One region of the Clostridium sp. 'White wine YQ' genome, then DNA from elsewhere that is predicted to be linked to it. Evidence: riboswitches for the same ligand, from Rfam matches in the RefSeq annotation. Region 1 holds a riboswitch; each other region holds the start of a gene.

Region 1 (5,443 bases):
CAATATTCTTTTAGTTATACCTATTTCGCAATAATAATAAGGTAGAGTAAAAACACATTCCTTATCCTGTATTTTTTCTAAAACTAACTTTTGAGCTGCACAAGAATTAATTAAATTCTGAGTTATCACTTCCTCAGAAACAGTCAAAACTTCCCTTCCCTCTTTTATCAACTTTTCTTTTGGCATATATGTATTTCCATTTGCACAAAATTCATTAATTACATACTTTATTCCACTCTCTATTCTAAATGGAGAATCTGCCTCAATTCCAATACTTCTAGCAATTTTGTCTGCTGTTTTAAATCCTATTCCTGAAATTTCTTCACAAAGCAGGTATGGGTTCTCCTTAACTGCTGCAATAGAATCACTTCCAAGTGTTTTATATATTTTAATACACTGATTGGTAGTAACTCCATGACTTTGAAAAAAAATAATTATATTCTTTAGTTCCTTTTGCTCTTCATATGACTCTTTTATTAGAAGAAACTTTTTCTCTCCAATTCCTTCAATTTCTCTTAATCTATCTATATTCTTGTCTAAAATATCTAAAGACTCTTCACCAAATTTAGCAATAATTTTCTTTGATGTAATTGGCCCAATTCCATATATTACACCTGAAGATAAGTATTTTTCAATGCCTTCAACTGTATTAGGCACTATTTCTTCACATTCCTCTATCTTTATTTGTCTTCCAAAGCTCGGGTGCAAGACCCACTCTCCTTTTATCTTTAAGTTTTGTCCTTCCTTAATATAAGGTACAACACCTACTGCTGTAAAAGTTGTGGTTCCATTTGAAAGCTTTGCAACCATATATCCATTATCTTCGTTATGAAAAACTATACTTTCCACAACTCCACTTACTTCTTCCATAACATCTCTCCTGCTTAAGTATAACTATAGGGTTTTTCATGAGAAACTTAATTTATTAATTAAACATAAAACCCTATATAATTCAACTATTTAACTTATATATTATTTATCAAAGAATTATATATACTAAGATTATACCACAATTTATACTATTTAAATCGCTCTTTAATAGTTGACTGAAATAGTATTTGAAGCTATTCTATTTTTAGGGGGTGACATTAATGTTAATTAAAAATGTCAATATAATTTACTTAGATAAAATTGAAAAAGGTTCTGTTCTTATTGAAGACGGAAAAATAAAATCACTAAATCCCTCAAGCTATGATACTAATGAAATAATCGATGGCGAAGGATTATATCTATCTGCTGGATTTATAGATGTTCATATCCATGGTGCTGGTGGTTATGACACAATGAACGGCACCTTTGAAGCTATAAATGAAATAGCTAAAAATATAGTAAAGCATGGAACAACATCCTTTACTCCAACCACAATGACAGTAGCAGTTGAAGATATTCATAAATCAATGGAAGCAATATCATATGCTAAGACTCATGGTACTGATGGAGCAAATGTCTTAGGTGCTCACTTAGAAGGGCCTTTTATTAGCCCACAAGCTATAGGTGCACAAAATCCTAACTTCTTACAAAAACCATCAATTGAAACATATAACAATATGGTTAGTGGATTTGAAGATGCAGTTACTTCTATTACAGTTGCACCAGAAGTTGATGGTGCTCTTGAATTGATATCTTACTTAAATTCTAAAGGAGTAAGAGTTTCAGTTGGTCATACAAAAGCAACTTATAATGAAGTGGTTTCTGGTATCAAGGCTGGAATTTCTCATTCAACTCATTTATTCAATGCAATGACTGGACTACATCATAGAGAACCAGGAGCTATTGGTGCAATTTTTGATACGGATATTACTACAGAAACTATCTCTGATGGAATTCACATTGCTTACCCATCTCTAAGAGTGGCTTACAAAACTAAAACTACAGATAAGGTTTTATTAATTACTGATGCAATGGAAGCTTGTTGTATGCCTGAAGGAGAATATTCCTTAGGAGGTCAGCCTGTTTTTGTAAAGGATGGTGCTGCTAGACTTGAAAATGGAGCATTAGCAGGTTCAATCTTAACTCTTGATAAAGCTGTTAAGAATGTTTTTGATAATTCTAATTATCCTTTGTATGAAGTTGTTAAAATGGCTACTTATAATCCAGCTAGACACTGCAAAGTTGATAATAAAAAAGGCTTAATCAAAGAAGGTTTTGATGCAGATTTAGTTTTATTTGATGATAATATTAATATTAAATATTCAATTGTAAACGGAAAAATTATATTTAAAGCATAACAAACAAATACCCCCAGAATGTCAGTGACATCCTGGGGGTATTTCATTGTAAAAAACTATTACTTTAATTTTTTATTATAGTAAAGTTTTTATTTCTTCAACTCTGTTTAATTCTTCCCATGGAAGGTTTAAATCTGTTCTTCCAAAGTGACCATAAGCAGCAGTTTGCTTAAATATTGGTCTTCTTAAGTCTAGATCTCTTATTATAGCAGCTGGTCTTAAGTCGAAAACCTTATTTATGATTTCTACTATCTTATCATCAGCTATTTTTCCAGTGCCAAAAGTATCAACTTCTATAGAAACTGGTTTTGCAACTCCAATCGCATATGCTAATTCTATTTCCAATTTAGTTGCTACACCTGCAGCAACTAAGTTTTTAGCTACCCATCTTGCAGCATAAGCAGCACTTCTATCAACCTTAGTTGGATCTTTACCAGAGAATGCTCCACCACCGTGTCTTCCGTATCCACCATAGGTATCAACAATAATTTTTCTTCCTGTTAGCCCAGAATCTCCTTGTGGTCCTCCAATAACAAATCTTCCAGTTGGATTTATGTAATATTTTGTTTCACCGTCTAATAATTCAGCAGGTATAACAGCTTTAATTACATGTTCAATCATATCTGTTTTTATTTGTTCTTGAGTTACCTCTGGTCCATGTTGAGTTGAAATAACTATTGCATCAATTCTTTTAACTTTATCTCCATCATACTCAACTGTTACTTGAGTCTTTCCATCTGGTCTTAAATATTCTAATGTACCATTCTTTCTTACTTCTGATAATCTTCTTGAAAGTCTATGAGCCATTGCTATCGGTGCAGGCATAAATTCTGGAGTTTCATTTGTTGCAAATCCAAACATCATACCTTGGTCTCCAGCACCAACTGCATCAATCTTGTCCATATCCCCTTCTCTTGATTCAAGAGCCTCATCAACACCTTGTGCTATATCTGAAGATTGTTCGTCTATTGTAGTTAATACTGCACATGTTTCGCAGTCAAAGCCAAATTTTGCTCTATCATATCCAATCTCTTTTACTGTTTTTCTTACGATTTTAGGAATGTCCACATAACATGATGTAGATATTTCTCCCATTACCATAACCATACCTGTAGTAACAGTAGTTTCACAAGCTACTCTTGCATATGGATCTTTAGAGATAATGTCGTCTAATATTGAATCCGAAATTTGATCACAGATTTTATCTGGATGTCCTTCTGTAACTGATTCTGAAGTAAATAATCTTTTCATTTTTTTCTCCTTTCATTTAAAACAATACTCAGACTTTATTTTTCCAAAAAATAAAGTCTCCTCGATAAGAAGAGACTAATAATACTATTCTCTCTCTTATCTCGCAGAAATATAAATCCTGCAGGAATTGGCACCTTGTGTACACACAGGTTGCCGGGTTTCATCGGGCCCTTTCCCTCCGCCTCTCTTGATAAGAGTTATTTATTTTTACGCTATATGATTCTAACACTTTATATTATGTATGTCAATATAAAATAAGTCTATATAAAAATTATTTTTAATAACTTATTTTATTATTCTTTTAAATAAAAAAAGTAGACAAATGTCTACTTTTGGTGGAGGAGGACGGATTCGAACCATCGAAGCGATCACGCAACAGATTTACAGTCTGCCCCCTTTGGCCACTCGGGAACTCCTCCATATAATGGAGCTGGCAATAGGAATCGAACCTACAACCTGCTGATTACAAGTCAGCTGCTCTACCGTTGAGCCATGCCAGCATATTATTAATTTTTTATAGTTATAATGGTGGGCACAACAGGGTTCGAACCTGTGACCCCCTGCTTGTAAGGCAGGTGCTCTCCCAGCTGAGCTATGCGCCCTTATTTGTAAAAAATGATTAATTATTTGGTGGAGGAGGACGGATTCGAAACATCGAAGCGATAACGCAACAGATTTACAGTCTGCCCCCTTGGTCCACTCGGGAACTCCTCCATATAATGGAGCTGGCAATAGGAATCGTACATTCAACCTGCTGATTACAAGTCAGCTGCTCTACCGTTGAGCCATGCCAGCATATTATTAATTAATCATTATACACTTTATTATGAATACTATTTACAAATTATATACTATTCATTATTTACCTAACTACGTTGACCGACAATGAATAGTATAAGGGGATAACAAATAAGTTTCAACCCCTATATTTACTCATATAGCAAAATTAACTCTCTATTCCTTCATTATCCTTTATTATCCTTGTAATATATCTACTATATCAATAATCTCACATTTCTACAATAAGTTCAAGCTTCAGCATAGAAATTATAAAACCCAACTATTAAAATAGCATTTTATGTATCAATGTATTGCTCAATCTTGTCTGTATTTATATATGGATTAAGAATCCCCTTAACTTCGTTATATTCATTAGAATTTAGTCTACTTTTAAGTATCCTAAAAATTTCTTTTGCTCCATTAACTTCATCGTCAGATGCTAGTATCTGTTTAATCCTTGCAAAATCAAAGCTAGATAAGCGTTTTGCATAAAATAATAATTTAGCTTTGCTTGTCAAAGACATCTTACTTTCAATTGTACTCTTATCAACTTTAAATATCATTGCTGCTGTTAAAGCATCATCTTCATTATCTTTTACTTTCTTACTATTATCTGTGTAGCTTTTTTCAGGTATTACTTCCCCTTTGTCATCTTTGTCATCTTTGTCCTCTTTTTCTGCTTTTTTAGCTGGTTCCTCTTGTGTTTTAACATCTTCCTTTTTTGTTTCTTGTTTAGTACTTTTTTCAGAATTTGCTACCTTTTTTTCTGAAGTTTGCTTATTCACTTGTACACTGCTACCTTTTTCATTTTCGTTATTTAAAGGCTTCAATATAAAATACACACTAACAGCTGTAGCAATAATAACAATTATAGTTAGAATCTTTTTATTCATTTAATCACCTCACACTATTTAGTTTTATTGCCACTTTTTTATGTATTTATACTTTTTTTAATAAATTTAATATTCCCTTCATATATAGTATAGTACCTTTTAAATTTCTACTTAGGTTATACTTTTATTTCAGTTTTAAGAAAGGGGAATTTCTTTGAATAAGGTTAAAGTCTCATATAAAGACCCTATGTCCTATTATGAACTGGCATACTTTTTAAAAGATTATATTAATAATGAAACCATAATAATATGTATAGGTACAGATAAATGTATTGGGGATTGCCTTGGCCC
Region 2 (5,443 bases), on a different contig from region 1:
GATATACCTTCTTTTCTAAAGGAAAGCAAGCTAGTGTGGCAACTGACTTTGGAACATTTACAGAGGAAATAAGGGATAATATAAGAGACTCTGAGGTAATACTACTAGAGAGCAATCATGATATTGAGATGTTAAAGTATGGACCATATCCTTATGTTCTAAAAAGAAGAATTTTAAGTGAAATAGGCCATTTATCAAATGAAGATTGTGGCAAAGCTATAGTAGATTTATTTTCTAATGGAAAGCTTAAGAATTTATTTTTAGGTCACTTAAGTAATACAAATAATCACCCTGATTTAGCATATCAAACAGTAATTAATGTACTTAATGAGAACAATATTAAGGTAAATGTAGATCTTGGAGTAGCAATTGCTGAAAGGCATAGACCAAGTAATTATATAGAATTCTAAAAGGAGAGAAAACTATATGGATAACAAAATATTAGCATGTGAGGAACATATAGACGAAGCTTTAGATGAATTCATTGTAGAGAAAGAAACATTTCCAATCTTGGAGAAGGTTCAAGAAGGAGTATGTAGTTTTTGTGAAAAAGATGCAAGCTATTCCTTGGAAAAACAGGGATAACTTGCTATTACATATAAGCTTTAGTATAATTTTTCATAGGGTTTTGGTCGTAATAGTTGATTAAGTTCATAAAAGCCTTATAATAAACATAATTAAAGAAGAGGAGAAGATAAAATGAGTCTTTACAAACAATGGACCGACATGGTTGTAGAATATGTTAAAACAAGAGGAGAAGAAGCTTTTTGGGAAGAATATAGTGACATAGAAACTAGAATTTACAAAAAGTTACTAGCTAACCACAATGAAGTAGTCAAAATAAGCATAGAAGCTTTGGCTAAAGAATTTAATGCATCTAATGAGTTTGTAATGGGATTTGTGGATGGTGTTAATGATAGTTTAAAGACTCCATTTGATTTAGAAAAAGTTACTGCAGAGGAAGAATTAACTTTTGATATAGATTTTGAGAACTTATACTTTAATATGTTAGATGCTAAGGCTGAGTATTTGTATGAGTTACCACAATGGGATGGAATTTTCTCTGTTGAAAAGAGAGAAGAAATAGCTAGAAAATACAAAGATTCTAAAACAGTAAGAAACGAAAACAAAATTGGAAGAAATGATCCTTGTCCATGCGGAAGCGGAAAGAAATACAAGAAGTGCTGTGGAGCAGGAAAATAACATAAAGATAATTATAAATTAGGAATCCTTTAAAGGGATTCCTAATTTTTTTTAATTTATTATGGTGATATAATATTATTTAGGAGGGGATAGTTATGGATAGTAGTATAGCTTATGTTAAAGAGAAAAAAATTGAGAGAGTAATAGATGCACTAAATAAAAATAATATGAACGGATACCTTGTAAATTCGAAGGATGAGTTAATTGATAAAATCAAGGAACTTGTTAAAGAAGGTTCTAAAGTAGCTTGTGGTGGTTCAATGACACTTTTTGAAACAGGGGTAATAGAACACTTAAGAAGTAATAGATATGATTTTTTAGATAGATATGAAGAAGGTTTAACAGGAGAAGAAATAAAAAATATATTTAGACAATCATTTTTTAGTGATGCATATTTTGCTAGCTCTAATGCAATAACTGAAAGTGGTGAAATATATAACGTTGATGGGAATGGTAATAGAGTAGCAGCTATATTATATGGACCAGATAAGGTAATAATAGTAGCTGGAATTAATAAAATAGTTAAGGACTTAGATGAAGCAATAAAGAGAAATAGGGCAGTTTCAGCTCCGGCAAATGCAAAGAGACTTAACAAAGCAACTCCTTGTACTAGGGTTGGTTATTGCATGGATTGTAAATCACCAGATAGGATATGTAGAGAATATACAGTGATAAAAAGCCAAGGGGATAAGGATAGAATCCATGTGATTTTCTTAAATGAGGAACTTGGATATTAGAAATAAATTTAAAATATATATCTTAAGTTTCATAAAAAGGTTTGACAAAAAAACCAAAAGGTGTATATAATACTTATAAATTAAATAATAATTTTATAATCTTATCACGAGAGGTGGAGGGACTGGCCCTATGAAGCCCAGCAACCAGCGTAGGTTCCATTTAACTTATGTATTGGTGCTAATTCCTGCAGTTTTAATTAACTGGTAGATGAGAATAGATTTCTGTTGCTGTTTATCACAATGTCAGGGTTTATTCTCTGGCATTTTTTATTTTCCAAAAATATTAAGGGGGCATTATATATGTGTGGAGAGTGTGAAAAAAACGTATTAAGATTTGAAACGACAGCAGTACATGGAGATAAAGGATTTGATCCACTAACAGGGTCAATAAGTTTTCCAATTTATCAAACGGCTACCTTCAAACATGGTGGTTTAAATGAAAGTACTGGATATGATTACTCTAGACTTCAAAATCCTACGAGAGAAGAAGTAGAGAGTACGGTTGCTAAGTTAGAGGGAGCTAAATGGGGCATAGGTTTTTCTACAGGGGTAGCAGCCATAACAGCTATAATTAATTTGTTTAAGGCAGGAGATCATATTATTGTTTCAGATGATTTATATGGAGGTACCTTTAGATTATTTAGAGATATTTATGAACCTTTTGGAATTCAACATACATTTGTTGATACTACAGATCTAAATGATGTAATAAATAATATTAAAGAAAATACTAAAGCAATTTTTGTTGAAACTCCATCAAATCCTATGATGAAGGTTGCTGATATAAAAGCTATAGTTGAAATTGCAAAAGAAAAGGGAATTAAGGTAATCGTAGATAATACGTTTTTAACACCATATTTCCAAAAACCATTAAGCTTAGGTGCTGATATTGTAGTTCATAGTGGAACTAAATTTTTAGGAGGACACAATGATACATTAGCAGGATTCATAGCAACAAATGATGAGGAAATAGATGAAAAATTAAGATTTTATCATAAATCTACTGGGGCAACATTATCACCATTTGATTCATGGCTTTTATTAAGAGGTATTAAGACTCTTCATATAAGAATGGAGAAAAGCCAAGAAAATGCAATAAAAATCGCTGAATTCTTAAAGAAGCATCCAAAGGTAGAAGAGGTATTTTATGTGGGACTCCCAGAATCTAAGGGATATGAAATATCTAAAAAACAATCTACTGGCTTTGGAGCAATGATTTCATTTAAAGTTAAAGATGTGGAGGATGTAGCAAAGGTATTAAAGAAAGTAAAGGTTATAACTTTTGCTGAAAGCTTAGGGGGAGTAGAAAGCTTGATTACATATCCTCAAACTCAAACACATGCAGAGGTTCCAGATGAAATAAAAGAAAAGCTTGGGGTAACAAAAACGCTTCTTAGACTTTCTGTTGGAATTGAGAATGTTAATGATTTAATTGAAGATTTAGAATATGCATTGGGGTGATATAAATGAGATTTGGAACAAAATTAATTCATAATGGCAACGAAATAGATGAAGAAACTGGGGCATTAAGTATACCAATATATCAAGCATCAACTTATCATCAAAGAGATATCGATAACTTTGGGAAGTATGATTATTCAAGAAGTGGAAATCCTACAAGAGAAGCATTAGAAAACACTATAGCACAGCTTGAAAATGGATATAAGGGATTTGCTTTTTCATCTGGAATGGCAGCCACTTCATCAGTTTTATCAATATTTTCTGCAGGAGATCACATAGTAATTTGTGAAGATGTTTATGGGGGAACTTATAGAATAACTACTAAAGTTTTAAGCAGATTCAATATAGAATTTACTTTTGTAGATGCTTCTGATGTAGAGAATATAAGAAAAGCTATTAAAGAAAATACAAAAGCAATATTTTTAGAGACACCTTCAAATCCATTATTAAAGATAACTGACTTAAAAGGTGCTATCTCAATAGCAAAAGAAAAGGACATACTTGTTATAGTAGATAATACTTTTATGTCACCATATCTTCAAAAACCTTTAGACTTAGGAGCAGATATTGTGGTACATAGTGCAACTAAATTTATAGGTGGGCATAGTGATGTAGTTGGTGGTTTAGCAGTAGCAAAAAATAAGGACTTAGCAGATAGAATATATGCAATTCAAAATTCTTTCGGGGCGATATTAGGACCACAGGATTGCTGGTTATTACTTAGGGGAATTAAAACCCTTAAAGTAAGACTAGATGCACATCAAGAAACAGCCGGAAAACTCTCTAAGTGGTTAAGTGAAAAAGAACAAGTTGAAGAGGTTTATTATCCAGGAATAGAAGGACATCCAGGAAAAGAAATTCACTTCTCTCAAGCGTCAGGAGCTGGAGCAGTACTTTCTTTTAAGTTTAAGACTTTGGAACAAACAAAATATTTCTTAAATAATATAGAAAATGCAGCTTTTGCAGTATCCTTAGGAGGAGTGGAAACTATAGTTTCATATCCAGCTAAAATGTCTCATGCAGCTATTCCAAGAGAAGAAAGAGAAGCACTTGGAGTGAGTGATACATTAATCAGGGTATCTGTTGGACTTGAAGAATTTGAAGATTTAGTTGAAAGTTTTAGTAAAGCTATAATATAATCTAAGTTATGATAAAATACTAAAAACAGAGATTCAATAAAAGTTGAATCTCTGTTTTTAGGCTTATTGTACATCAAACGTATGAAGGAGAATATATATGGAGCAAACAAATAATGCAGTATATAAGAGAAGATGGACGATATTGTTTACTACAGTGCTACTAACATTTATGTCAACCTTAGATAGTAGTATTGTAAATGTAGCCCTACCAGTTATGGCTAAAAAATTATCTGTTAGCATGGCATCAATTGGATGGGTGGTATCAAGTTATTTAATAATTATTGTAGGAACTATTTTAATATTTGGAAGACTTGGAGACATTAAAGGTAAAACTAAGATGTTTAAAATAGGAATAGTGATCTTTACCATTGGATCATTATTATGTGGTTTATCTAATTCCTTAGTAATGCTTGTAATAGCAAGAGTTATTCAAGCAATTGGAGCTGCAGGAACTATGGCAACAAATCAGGGAATAATTACGCATGTATTCCCTGCGAATGAAAGAGGAAGAGCGCTTGGACTTAATGGAACATTTGTTGCATTAGGCTCTATGGTTGGTCCTCCTTTAGGTGGATTTATAGTATCTGCATTTAGTTGGGAATATATATTTTTAATAAATGTTCCTATAGGAATAATAGCATTCATTATGGCGATGAATACATTACCTAAGTCCTCTGAGGTAGTAGATGAACCGTTAGATGTTAAAGGAGCATTATTATTTGCGATTTCAATAATCTTATTATTTGGAGCATTAGTTCAAGGGCAAGAAATTGGATATGATAATAAATTCATAATAGGTGGATTTATTATAGCAATAGTTGCTTTCATTGTTTTTATTTATGTAGAAAGAAGAATATCTGTACCACTTTTACATATGGAACTCTTTAGTAATAAGTTGTTTTC
Region 3 (5,443 bases), on a different contig from region 1:
TAGGGATGACTTATCATATATCGTTTCCTTTATAATCACTTCTTCCACATATTTAGTTGGAAGTTCTCCTCTTCCCTTTATTATATCTAAAATATCACTATATACAGCTGATGCAGTAGGTAACATACCTGCACCTTTTCCAATAAAGCTTACATCCCCAACTGCATCTCCATGAAATATAACTCCATTTACTTCATAATTTATTTGTGAGAATAAACTATCCCCATCAATTAGTGCTGGTTCAACTGATGCATATACTTCGTCCTTAACTTTTCTACTGACTGCAATTAGTTTTATCTGATATCCGAGTTCCTTGGCATATATAAAATCCTGCCTTTCCAAGTTTGTTATTCCTTTGGTATTTATATCTTTCCAAGAGATCTTTTTCTTGTAGGCTAAGGTTGATAATATTGCTAATTTTCTAGCTGCATCATATCCCAGAACATCTGACTCTGGATTTGCTTCTGCAAAGCCTTGCTTTTGAGCCTCTCTTAATGCTTTACTATAGCAAAGATTTTCCCTACTCATTTTAGTTAATATAAAATTTGTAGTTCCATTCAGTATACCTGTTATGCTTTTTATTTCATTTCCCTCCAAGGATTCAAGCAAAGGCTTAAGTAAAGGAATACCCCCTCCTACTGAAGCTTCGAATTTTAGATTAACACCCTTTTTTCTTGCAAGGTCAATTAGCTTTCCCCCATACTCTGCTATCAAATCCTTATTTGCCGTTACAACATTTCGCCCTAAGCTTAAAGCCCTTTTCACAAAGTCATATGCTGGATTTATTCCACCCATCACCTCAACAACTATGTCTGTATCTTTGCTAAAAAATTCTTCTATATCCGTTGTTAGTATTTCACTAAATTTTTTATTTTTATGCTTTTCAAAACTTCTCACTAAAATAGACACTACTTCTATATTCTCTAACTTGTCTTTATTATTTTCTAATAATTCAATTAATCCTGTTCCTACCACTCCATATCCTAATAAAGATATCCTAACCATTATAATATAGCCCCTCCGTACAATTACTTGTCTACAATATTAAATTTTATAGTAATTATAGTAAATTTAATGCCTGCTCAAAATCTCTTATTAAATCCTCTGTATCTTCAATACCAACAGAGATTCTCAAAAGATCTGGACTTACTCCACTTGCCTTTTGCTCCTCCTCTGAAAGCTGAGCATGAGTTGTACTTGCTGGGTGTAAAATATAAGTTCTTGCATCACCTAAATTAACAACTAGGGTCGCAATTTCTAAGTTTTTAATAAGCTTCTTCCCTTCTTCTACCCCTCCTTTAATACCAAACGTAAGTACTCCACTTGCTCCACCCTTAAGGTATTTTTGAGCTCTTTCATATTGAGAATTTCCTTCTAAGTATGGATAGTTAACCCAAGAAACCTTTGGATGCTGAGATAGAAATTCAGCTAACTTTAATGCATTTAACGAATGTCTTTCCATTCTTAAGTGTAAAGTCTCTAGTCCTAAATTAGTTAAAAATGCATTAAATGGACTAGGTGCCGCCCCTAAATCTCTTAATAAAGTTACTCTTGCCTTAACTGCATATGCAGCTTTTCCAAAAGCCTCAATATATTTTATACCATGATAACTTGAATCAGGCTCTGTGAATTCCGGAAACTTTCCATTTGCCCAATCAAAATTTCCTCCATCTACAATTATTCCCCCAACTGCAACAGCGTGCCCGTCTGAATATTTAGTTGTAGAGTGAACAACTATATTAGCTCCAAACTCAAATGGATTGCACAAATATGGAGATGGTACTGTATTATCTACAATTAATGGCACCCCAATTTTTTTTGCTACCCTAGAAAACTTATCTAAATCTAATATATTCAAGCCTGGATTCCCTATTATTTCTCCATATATAGCTTTTGTATTTTCTTTAGCTAAGGCTAGTATTTCCTCTTCACTTGCTTCAGGATCTACAAATGTTACATCAATACCAAATTTTCTTAAGTTAATATTGAATAAATTAAATGTTCCCCCATAAAGAGCAGATGTTGATATAATATGATCCCCTGCTTTAGCTATATTGGCTATTGCATAAAATATAGCTGCTTGACCTGAGGAGGTTGCTACAGCTGCAACGCCTCCTTGCAGTGCTGCATACTTTTCTTCGTAGGCAGCTATAGTTGGATTACTTATTCTTGTATAAAGATGTCCTTCTGCTTCTAATCCAAATAATTTTGCAACATGATCTGGATCTCCTTGTTGGTAACTAGTACTTTGAAATATTGGTAAAACCCTTGGTTCACCTGGATTTGGCTTATACCCTCCTTGTACTGCGATTGTTCCCAAGCTAAAATTTTTACTCATTAAAAAAAGCCCCCTTTTTATTATAAGGTGGCCTCTTACCAAACATAAACAGCTATCATCATTACTGCTGCTTATCTTATAGTAAAAAAAGCTATTTCTACTATAAGATAAGTAGAAATAGCTAATAAAGCATAATTATATACGCAAAATTACTCTTTCTCTTATCTATCAGGATAACCAGAATTTAACTAAGAAAATTTCTGTACCTGCAGGATTTAGCACAATTCTAACTTAATGAATGTTAGCTGTTGCTAGGTTTCATAGGGCCAGTCCCTCCACCATTCTTGATAAAAGACCATCGATTATTTAATTAATTATATTATAATGGTAAAAAAATAAAATGCAACTATTTTTTTGAAAAATATTGCATTTCTATATTAAATATTTATAGAGTTTTACAATCAATTATTTCATTCTCTGTAATAATATAATTCACCTTAATATCAAAGCTTTCTTGTGGTAATTCTTCTAAGACTTGAAGCGAAAATGCGAGTACTACTTTAGGAATCTTTAGATCCGTTTTTTCCAAAAACTTATCATAATATCCTCCTCCATATCCTACCCTTTCTCCACTTCTTGTAAATGCTACCCCTGGCATTATTATCAAATCTAACTTTTCATTTAGTTCCTCATTAGATTCTGGTTCTAATATCCCCCAAAATCCAGGTTTTAGTTCACCTATAGATTTAATTCTAATTACCTTCATTTCTTTATTTTTGTTATCAATCTTAGGAACATAAACTCTTTTATTTTTTTCTAAAGCATCTTTGATTAAATTCATTGTTTCAACTTCGTTCCCAAAACCTACAAAAATAAAAATGCTGTTTGATAGATTATACAAATCAAAATTCATTAAAAGTTCTTTAATTTTCACATCATATATTTTTTTTATGCCTGCATCAATTAAATCTCTTTTTTTAATTATATTTTCTCTAATTAATTTTTTCTCCATAACTCAATCCTCATTTTTACGATATTACAGTTTATTAGTCCATTTCAACTATTTCTAGTATTTCTTTTTTAGATATGTTACTATTCACTTTTCTTTTAATTTTAGTTGGTTTATCTGTTAATATATATATTTCGTCTCCAAGCTCTAAACATTCATCTATGTCATGAGTTACAAAAATCACTGTCTTTTTTTCTTCATTTTGTATTGTCTTAAAATCTTTTATAAGTTTATTTTTATTCTTTACATCTATAGTTTTAAATGGCTCATCCATGATAATTATTTCTCCACCGTAAGATAGAGCTCTTGCAAGACTAACTCTTTGTTTCATTCCGCCACTTAGCTCATTAGGATAGAAATTTAAATATTTATCTATACCCATCATTGAAGTGTACTTATATATTAATTCTTTTCTCTCTTCTATTTTATACTTCTTTTTAAGAACAATTTCTATATTATCCTTAGTTTTAAGCCAAGGTATTAATCTATCTTCTTGAAAAACGAAACTTATTTCTTTTTCATCAAAACCAACTACATTTCCCTGGTAATCCTTATCTATCCCTGAAATTATATTTAACAACGTACTTTTCCCACAGCCAGAAGGTCCTAATATACATGTTATCTTCTCTTCTTGAAACTTTATAGAAATATCATCTAGGACACGTAAATCACCAAACTCTTTTATCACGTTTTCCAAATAAAAATCACTCATTAATTAAAAGTCCTCCATCTTTTAGTCATTAGTTTAATTATAGATTCTATAAATAAAACAAAAATAACTAAAATTACTATCCAACTAAAAACTCCTGCAGTATTTAACTGCATTTTTTCCATTTGAATACTTGTTCCTACTCCATAGTTAGGTTGTCCTAGCACTTCACCACCTATAACCATCTTTAAACACAATCCTATCACTGATGAAAGCACCCCAAAAACACTTTTAGCCATACTTGGAATGTAAATATATCTAATACTATCAGTTATTCCTACCTTATACACCTTTGTCATAGAAATTACGCTTTTATCTATACCAACAATCCCTTGAATAACTGCTTCATAGATAACTGGAAATACAACGATTGAAGCAAGTAAAATGGGTGCTTTTTCATTTGTAAGCCAAATTAGAGCAAGTACAATTATTGCCATAGTAGGGACAGTCTCTAAAAGTGCCATGGTAGGTTGTAACATCTCAAGTATTTTCTTATTTAAGGCTGCAATTATTCCTACTATTGAAGCAAAAATTAAAGAAATTACAAATCCCAATATACACCTTTGTAATGTTGCCATTAATGTATAAGCAAATGATTTATCACTAACTATAATCTCTAATGAATCTAGAGTTTCTCTTGGAGAAGGCAATATAATTGCATTGCTTAATATATCGCTAACAATCCACCATACTAATATTAGTAATGCAGTTCCAATTAGCATATATTTTTTATTTTTTATAATATGCATTATCATCTGGTATTTTTTCTCCTATTGTCTTTGGTGCATTTTCCATTAGCACCTTAAAATAAATATTATAATCTTTCTTTAAATCCTCTGCATCTGCAAATTTAATGTTTGCTCTTTTTAATGCTTGAGATAAGTCTTCCTTTTTAACACCAATTCCTAGTTCCTCAACATAATCTCCTAATTCCTTTGGATTTGTATTAGTCCACTCACAGCTTTCTCTGTATAAATCAATAAATTTATCTACTGAAGTTTTATAATCCTTTGCTACTTGATTTTTTATTATTAAAGAACTTTGAGGATATCCATTTTCAGAGGAATTTAACTTTTTCCATTCTTCATTTAAATCAAGTAATATTTTAGTATCTGATTTTTTCTTTAATATTGTTGAAAGCATTGGTTCTGGTACTACTGCAGTCTTAACTTTTCCTGATATAAAATTTGGAGCAAGTTCGGTAGAACCGTTAAGATAATTAAACTTCACATCACTATCTGCATTAATTCCTTTTTCTTTTAAAATATATCTTAATACTATATCTGGAGTAAGTCCTTTACCTATTGTTGTTAACTCTTTACCCCTTAAATCTGAAATATTGTTGATATTGTCATCTGTAATTGCAAAGAATGAACCCCAAGTTCCACCTGCTGCAATTTTATAGCCCAGCTTTTTGTTATAAGCTTGGGCTGCCAAGTTAGATGGA

Evidence for each region. Region 1 has a riboswitch for S-adenosylmethionine ahead of metK (methionine adenosyltransferase). Riboswitches for the same ligand answer to the same signal wherever they lie in the genome.
Region 2: it holds a riboswitch for S-adenosylmethionine, as region 1 does, so the genes downstream of both, PTZ02_RS18730 (trans-sulfuration enzyme family protein) here and metK (methionine adenosyltransferase) in region 1, are expected to answer to the same signal.
Region 3: it holds a riboswitch for S-adenosylmethionine, as region 1 does, so the genes downstream of both, PTZ02_RS16375 (O-acetylhomoserine aminocarboxypropyltransferase/cysteine synthase family protein) here and metK (methionine adenosyltransferase) in region 1, are expected to answer to the same signal.

What each region holds. Positions count from the first base shown of each region.
Region 1 is NZ_JAQYUU010000001.1:81,710-87,152, reverse strand. Features, by position in the region: gene recD2 (SF1B family DNA helicase RecD2) at 1-870, opposite strand, end outside; gene nagA (N-acetylglucosamine-6-phosphate deacetylase) at 1,092-2,228, shown strand; gene metK (methionine adenosyltransferase) at 2,304-3,479, opposite strand; SAM riboswitch class I at 3,573-3,676, opposite strand; tRNA gene PTZ02_RS00445 (tRNA-Tyr) at 3,813-3,898, opposite strand; tRNA gene PTZ02_RS00440 (tRNA-Thr) at 3,905-3,979, opposite strand; tRNA gene PTZ02_RS00435 (tRNA-Val) at 4,006-4,081, opposite strand; tRNA gene PTZ02_RS00430 (tRNA-Tyr) at 4,108-4,193, opposite strand; tRNA gene PTZ02_RS00425 (tRNA-Thr) at 4,200-4,274, opposite strand; gene PTZ02_RS00420 (hypothetical protein) at 4,556-5,152, opposite strand; gene yyaC (spore protease YyaC) at 5,307-5,443, shown strand, end outside.
Region 2 is NZ_JAQYUU010000011.1:53,151-58,593, forward strand. Features, by position in the region: gene PTZ02_RS18710 (MBL fold metallo-hydrolase) at 1-410, shown strand, start outside; gene PTZ02_RS18715 (CxxH/CxxC protein) at 427-585, shown strand; gene PTZ02_RS18720 (SEC-C metal-binding domain-containing protein) at 700-1,203, shown strand; gene PTZ02_RS18725 (lactate utilization protein) at 1,299-1,940, shown strand; SAM riboswitch class I at 2,039-2,155, shown strand; gene PTZ02_RS18730 (trans-sulfuration enzyme family protein) at 2,241-3,401, shown strand; gene PTZ02_RS18735 (trans-sulfuration enzyme family protein) at 3,407-4,540, shown strand; gene PTZ02_RS18740 (MFS transporter) at 4,638-5,443, shown strand, end outside.
Region 3 is NZ_JAQYUU010000007.1:117,378-122,820, forward strand. Features, by position in the region: gene PTZ02_RS16370 (homoserine dehydrogenase) at 1-1,005, opposite strand, end outside; gene PTZ02_RS16375 (O-acetylhomoserine aminocarboxypropyltransferase/cysteine synthase family protein) at 1,061-2,338, opposite strand; SAM riboswitch class I at 2,497-2,632, opposite strand; gene PTZ02_RS16380 (5-formyltetrahydrofolate cyclo-ligase) at 2,724-3,290, opposite strand; gene PTZ02_RS16385 (ABC transporter ATP-binding protein) at 3,325-3,999, opposite strand; gene PTZ02_RS16390 (ABC transporter permease) at 3,999-4,751, opposite strand; gene PTZ02_RS16395 (ABC transporter substrate-binding protein) at 4,726-5,443, opposite strand, start outside.